Regions from separate parts of the Allobosea sp. FBZP-16 genome, predicted to be linked through region 3. Evidence: predicted binding sites of a transcription regulator. Region 3 holds the regulator's gene; each other region holds the start of a gene.
The links. The regulator PhoB, encoded in region 3, activates phosphate uptake and scavenging genes when phosphate is short. The targets are predictions, from matches to a motif close to TGTCATNNANCTGTCAT.
Positions count from the first base shown of each region.

Region 1 (2,197 bases), on a different contig from region 3:
CTACAGCACCCGCGCCGAAGCGGGCACCGAGGCGCAGATAGCCCTTAACCAGCGGCGGCAAGCATTTCAGCGCGAGCTTGGCGTCGATCATGCCGGCCGGGAGGCGATCCATCGCCACATGCCGACCGGGCTGGGCCACGACGCGCCAGTCGCCCTGGGCGGTGGCGTGATGGTGGATGAAGCTCAGCGGCAGCGCCAGCATGTCGGGGTCGGTGCCGTCCAGGCTGGCGCAGCCGAACATCGCGTCGATGCGGTGATGGCGGCAATAGGCCCAGATGCCATGCCAGAGCAGCTCGACCGTCTTCTTGGTGCGATAGGGCTTCAGCACGCAGGAGCGGCCGAGCTCTAGGAAGCGCATCTCGGGATGGCGCGCCAGCAGTGGCGCGATGTCGAATTCGGACTGGGTGTAGAAACCGCCGAGCCTGGCCACGGCCTGCTCGCGCATCAGCCGGTAGGTGCCGACGACCTTGGGCTTGATCCCGCCGAAGCGACCACGCGCGGCATGGTCAATGACGAGAAGATGATCGCAGACTGCGTCGAATCGATCGGCGTCGCGGCGGAACATGCGCGAGACGACATCGGGCTTGGCCGACATCTCCTGATAGAACACACGGTAGCGCAGGCGCTGCGCCCGCCAGATCTCGCGCGGGCCACGCGCCAACCGGACCTCGAGCGCGCCGGAGCGGCCGAGCGTGCCGGACAGGGCGTCAGCGCCGGGGAAGGCGAAGCCGCCGAGCTGCTTGCCGGCAGCCAGCAGGCTCGAGGGGGAGAAACGCTGCAACAGGGCCTGGCCGGCCAGCTTCTGCTTTGCCGGCTGACGGGCACCCTGAAAAACGTCGTGCGTCATAGACGGTCTGGCCCCTGCGATCTAGGATCGGCGCATGATAGCTCTGCGCCGACCGTCTTACGGGATCGCGACAAAACTACGTCACTGTGATGACGAAGCCAACCGCCTGGGGAGCAAACCGAGGCTCAGGCCGACAGCATCTCGCCCGTTCGCAGCTGCGAAAGCCGCTCGATCCAGCCACGCAGCTGATCGCGTGACAGGGGCTTAGCCAGACAATCATCCATGCCGGCGGCGAGCGCCTCGCGCCTGTCATCCTCCGCCGTGTTGGCGCTGACGGCGACGATCGGCAGCCGGGCGAGGCCCTGCGCCTTCTCGGCCGCACGGATGTTCCGGGCGACGGCGAGCCCGTCCAGCACCGGCATGCGGACATCGAGCAAGGCGAGATCGAACCCTAGCGACCGGCCGGCGCGGGCCTCTTCGGCCAGGCGGACAGCCTCGCCGCCATCACGCGCCCAGACCGTAAGGCAGCCAAGCCGCTCCAGCGTGCGAGTCAACAGAAGCGCGTTGATCTCATTGTCCTCGGCGACGAGGACCCGCAAGCCTGCGACAGGCTGCTCCGCCGAGGCGTCGCCGGCCGGCGCCGTCGCGACTGCGTGCTGCAGCCGCTCGACCGGGTCGAGCCGCGCCTGCAGCGAGCGCGCCCGGACCGGCTTGACGAGGAAGCCGCTGAAGCCGGCGGCATAGGGGGAGCCGAAGCTGCGGCGCTCGGCCGGCGCCAAGATAATCACGATATCGGCTACGCCGGCGCGTCGCGCCGCGGCCGCCACCGCCTCGACCTCGCCGCCCGGAAGATTGCGGTCGATCAGCACCGCGGACAGGGCCGAATCGCCGGCAAGCGCCGCGAGGGCCCGTGCATGATCGCCGGCCCGCAGAACCTGCGCGCCCGTTCGTTCGAGGCAGGCGGCGATATGGGCCGCGCTGAACGGCGCCGAGGATGCGACCAGGATGCGTCGCACCTGCCAGTTCGGGGAGGCCGGAGACGCGATTTGGGCTGTGCCGGCTCGTAACGGCAGAACCAGACGGAACAATGCGCCGCCCTCCGCGCGATTCCCGGCTTCGATCTCACCGCCCATGGCGCGGGCGAGCCGGCGGGCAATGGCGAGGCCGAGACCGGTACCGGCCTGGTCGCGATGGCCGGTCATGCCGCCCTGCTCGAACTCCTCGAAGATCGTCGCGAGGCGCTCGGCCGGAATCCCCGGCCCCGTATCGGCGATGGCGACGACGAACTGACCGGCGACAGCATCCGCCTCGATGCCGACGCCGCCCGCTTGCGTGAACTTCACGGCATTGCCGACGAGATTGAGCAGAATCTGGCGCAGGCGCTCCGCGTCGCCGACGAGTTGTCCCGAC
Region 1 is NZ_LNCQ01000043.1:60,357-62,553, reverse strand. Features, by position in the region: gene olsB (l-ornithine N(alpha)-acyltransferase) at 1-847, opposite strand, end outside; gene CXY91_RS21605 (response regulator) at 973-2,197, opposite strand, start outside.
Region 1: olsB (l-ornithine N(alpha)-acyltransferase) is a predicted target of PhoB. The motif match lies at 926-942, and genes of this name have one in related genera.

Region 2 (2,197 bases), on a different contig from region 3:
CGACCTCGACCGGCACGGCCGCAGCCTGCCCGGGGGCCGTCGCTTGCGCCTGCACCTGCTGGCCGCTGCCCTTGAAGTGGTTGCGGTAGCCGTAATATCCGCCGCCCGCCAGCCCGGCGATCAGGATAAGGAGGAGAAAACGCTTCATCAGGCTGGACGCTCCGGGAGTACGGACATATTCTAGACTGGACGGTCTAGTTTGATAAGCACCCTTTAAGGGCGGAAGCGTGACGGAATGATCAATGCACGGACGCGGTAGCGCCACCGCTGCAGAAGCAAGACCGATGCCGGCCGAAAAATCACGGCCGGATAAACATGACGCGATCACTAGGGCCGCGTCGGAGACGTTCCTGGCCGAGGGCTTCGATCGCGCCAGCCTCGATCAGATCGCCCAGCGCGCCGGCGTCTCCAAGCAGACCATCTACAGCCATTTCGCCGACAAGCAGGCGCTGTTCCTGGCGATCTGCACCGAACTCACTGAAAAATTGACGATTCCGCTGCGCAGACCGGCCAGCGAGACCGGCGATCTGCGCTCCACCTTGCTGCGTCTCGGCGAGGATGCGCTGGCGATGATGCTGCATCCGGCCTCGCTCGATTTGCATCGCCTGATCGTCGGAGCCGCCGCCCGCTTTCCCGAACTGGGACAGGCTGCGTACGAGGCTGGGGCAGGCCGCATGATCACGGACCTCTCCGCCTTGCTCGCGCAGCGTTCACGATCGGGTGATGGCCTGCCTCGGCCCTTGGCCGACGAGGAGGCCGACAGGCTCGCCGAGCAGTTCATCGGCATGCTGCGCGGCTTCCATCAGGTCCGCGGCCTGTTCGGCATCGCGCGCGCGGCCGACGCCGAGCGCAAGGCTTATGTCGCCGCCTGCGTCGACTTGCTGCTGCGCGCGGGCTGACAGTCCACCTTCTGCCGCGAGTGCGGGCGATATGGTTGACGGTCGATGACCGGCCTTCCACCTCGGCCGTCCCGGAATGCACCTCCTGTCACGGCGCTGTCATCTGCCGCCGATACCGCATCATCCCGCAATCGCGGGAGAGTGTCGATGCTGCGTATCGAGGGTCTGACCAAGCGTTTCGGCGGTAAGGCCGCCGTCGACAACGTCACCCTGTCGATTCCACGCGGCGAGATGGTCGGCATCATCGGCCGCTCGGGTGCCGGCAAGTCGACGCTGCTGCGCATGCTCAACCGCCTCGCCGACGCCAGCGAAGGCCGTATCCTCAGCGAGGAGCGCGACGTCACCGCCCTGCGCGGCGCGGCGCTGCGGGCCTGGCGGCGCGATACCGCAATGATCTTCCAGCAGTTCAACCTGGTCGGCCGCCTCGACGTGCTGACCAATGTCCTGCTCGGCCGCCTCAACCATCGCTCGGCCGCGCTGACACTGGTCAAGAGCTTCTCGCAGGACGACAAGGTTCGCGCCATTGCCGCGCTCGAGCGGCTCGACATGGGCCATCTGCTCGCGCAGCGCGCCGAGACCCTCTCCGGCGGCCAGCAGCAGCGCGTCGCCATCGCCCGCGCTCTGGTGCAGGAGCCGAAGATCATCCTGGCCGACGAGCCGATCGCCTCGCTCGACCCGCGCAACACCCAGGTCGTCATGGACGCGCTGTTCCGCATCAATCGCGAGGACGGCATCACCGTGGTCTGCAATCTCCACCATCTCGACATCGCCGCGAAGTATTGCGACCGGCTGATCGGCATGGCCGGCGGCAAGGTCGTATTCGACGGCCCGCCGCATGCACTGACGAGCGAGCTTGCCGCCGAACTCTACGGCATCGAGGCCAAGGATGCCGGTGCCGAAGCGCTCGACGCGCTCGAAGCCATCGCCAGCCAGGAAGCCAAGCGCGCCAAGCAGAACGCCGCCTGAGACAGCCGGCGGCGTGCCCGCGGGCCTGCCCTTACGCCTGACCTTTCACCACCGACTTTTCCAAAGGAGCACCACCATGCTGACCCGTCGTCATACCCTCACGCTCGCCGCGGCCGGCCTTGCCGCGACGCTCGCTACGCCTGCCTTCGCGCAGGACTGGAAGGCGAAATATCCCGAGCTGGTCTTCGCCATCATCCCCTCCGAGAACGCCTCGGGCGTGGTCGAGCGCTACACCCCCTTCGTGAACTATCTCGCCAAGGAGCTCGGCACCAAGGTCACGCTGCGCATCGCCAACGACTACGCCGCGATCATCGAGGGCCAGCGCGCCGGCA
Region 2 is NZ_LNCQ01000012.1:14,000-16,196, forward strand. Features, by position in the region: gene CXY91_RS02605 (efflux RND transporter periplasmic adaptor subunit) at 1-148, opposite strand, end outside; gene CXY91_RS02610 (TetR/AcrR family transcriptional regulator) at 285-899, shown strand; gene phnC (phosphonate ABC transporter ATP-binding protein) at 1,047-1,865, shown strand; gene phnD (phosphonate ABC transporter substrate-binding protein) at 1,942-2,197, shown strand, end outside.
Region 2: phnC (phosphonate ABC transporter ATP-binding protein) is a predicted target of PhoB. The motif match lies at 986-1,002, and genes of this name have one in related genera.

Region 3 (2,197 bases):
GCCTCGACAATCTCCAGCGCGAGGTCGAGGAAAAGGCGGTGCTGACCATCGCTCGCCGCCAGCCGCTGGCGAACGACCTGCGCGAGCTGATCTCGGCAATCCGCATCGCCGCCGACATCGAGCGCGTCGGCGACCTCGCCAAGAACATCGCCAAGCGCGCCGTCGCGATCTCCGGCCAGTTCTCGCCGCCGCATCGCGCCGTCGTCGGCCTCGAGCATATGAGCCGCCTGGTCCAGGCCCAGCTCAAGGACGTGCTCGACGCCTATGCCGCCAGCAACGAGCAGAAGGCGATGGATGTCTGGCGCCGCGACGACGAGATCGACGCGCTCTACACCTCGCTGTTCCGCGAGCTCCTGACCTATATGATGGAGGACCCGCGCAACATCACCTTCTGCACGCATCTGCTGTTCTGCGCCAAGAACGTCGAGCGCATCGGCGACCACACCACCAACATCGCCGAGACCATCCACTATCTCGTCACCGGCCAGTCGATCGACGAGACCCGGCCGAAGCTCGACACCACCAACATCCTCGTCGACCTGCCGGCGGCCAATGGCTGAACCGGCGGGCGCTTGAACGGACGCTGACATGCCCGCACGCATCCTGATCGTCGAGGACGAGGAGCCGCTCACCTTGCTGCTGCGCTACAATCTCGAGGCCGAGGGCTTCGAGGTCGACAGCGTGGCGCGCGGCGACGACGCCGAACTGCACCTGCGCGACCATACGCCCGACCTCGTCCTGCTCGACTGGATGCTGCCCGGCCTCTCCGGCATCGAGCTCTGCCGGCGCCTGCGCACGCGGCGCGACACCGAGCGCGTGCCGATCATCATGCTGACAGCCCGCGGCGAGGAGACAGAGCGCGTCCGCGGCCTTGCCACCGGTGCCGACGACTATGTCGTCAAGCCGTTCTCGCTGCCCGAATTGATCGCCCGCATCCAGGCGCTGCTGCGCCGCGCCAAGCCCGGCCATGTCGCCGGTCTGCTCGCTGCCGGCGATCTCGAGCTCGACCGCACCACCCGGCGCGTCCGCCGCGCCGGCGCCGAATTGCATCTCGGCCCGACCGAGTTCCGCCTGCTCGAATTCCTGATGCAGGCCCCGGGCCGGGTCTATTCCCGGGCGCAACTGCTCGACGCCGTCTGGGGCCGCGACGTCTATATCGACGAACGCACCGTCGACGTTCATGTCGGGCGCCTGCGCAAGGCGATCACGCCGGCCAATGCCAAGGACCCGCTGCGCACGGTGCGCGGCGCCGGCTACGCCTTCGACGAGACGTTTGCCCGCAGCTGAGCGCTTCTGTCAGCGCGGCGCGGCGATGATCACCGCTGCGCCGGCAAGGCAGAGCGCGGCGCCTGCCAGGTCGTAGCGATCTGGTAGCACCTTCTCGACCAGCGCCATCCAGGCCAGCGACGCCACGATATAGACGCCGCCATAGGCGGCGAAGGTGCGCCCGGCGGCTGGACTGTCGAGCAGGGCCAGCAACCAGGCGAAAGCCGCAAGCGATACCAGGCCCGGCAGCAGCCACCAGGCCGACTTCCCGAGCTTGAGCCAGGCCCAGAAGGCGAAGCAGCCGGCGATCTCCGCCAGCGCCGCGGCGGCATAGGTCGCAAAGGTCGCCATGGCGCTCTCCCGTGGTCCTGCCCATAAAAAAGCCGGCCACGAGGGCCGGCTTTTCCGATTTTGGATGGTTACGCCGCCTCAGGCGCGGACGGGCTTGCGCTCGCGGCGCCGGTCGGCCGCCGGCTGGTAGGCGATCCGGGCGTGATAGGCGCAATAGGGCATGCCGGTCGCGCTGCGGCCGCCGCAGAAGCGGAACTCCGGCGTAGTCGGGTCGCCCATCGGCCACCGGCACATATATTCGCGCAGATCCATGATCGTGACCCGCTCGGAGAACGGCACGACCACGTCCTCGGCCGGCGCCGGAGCGCGCTCGACCTGTGCTTCGGTCGCGATTTCGGGTGCGAACTGCGGTGCCAGCGCGGTGTTGCCGCGAGTCAGCCCGGCGCCACCGTTCTGATGGCCGGCGGGATGGCTCGGCGGGCGGGCCGCCGGCTTGCGCGGGCGCGGCGTGGCCGAACCGGGGCTCTTGGCCCGGCCGGACAGGCCGAGACGGTGAACCTTCCCGATGACGGCGTTGCGCGTGACGCTGCCGAGCTCGGCGGCGATCTGGCTCGCGCTCAGGCCGTCATTCCAGAGCTTC
Region 3 is NZ_LNCQ01000022.1:18,374-20,570, forward strand. Features, by position in the region: gene phoU (phosphate signaling complex protein PhoU) at 1-560, shown strand, start outside; gene phoB (phosphate regulon transcriptional regulator PhoB) at 589-1,287, shown strand; gene CXY91_RS06375 (YnfA family protein) at 1,297-1,617, opposite strand; gene CXY91_RS06380 (GcrA family cell cycle regulator) at 1,696-2,197, opposite strand, start outside.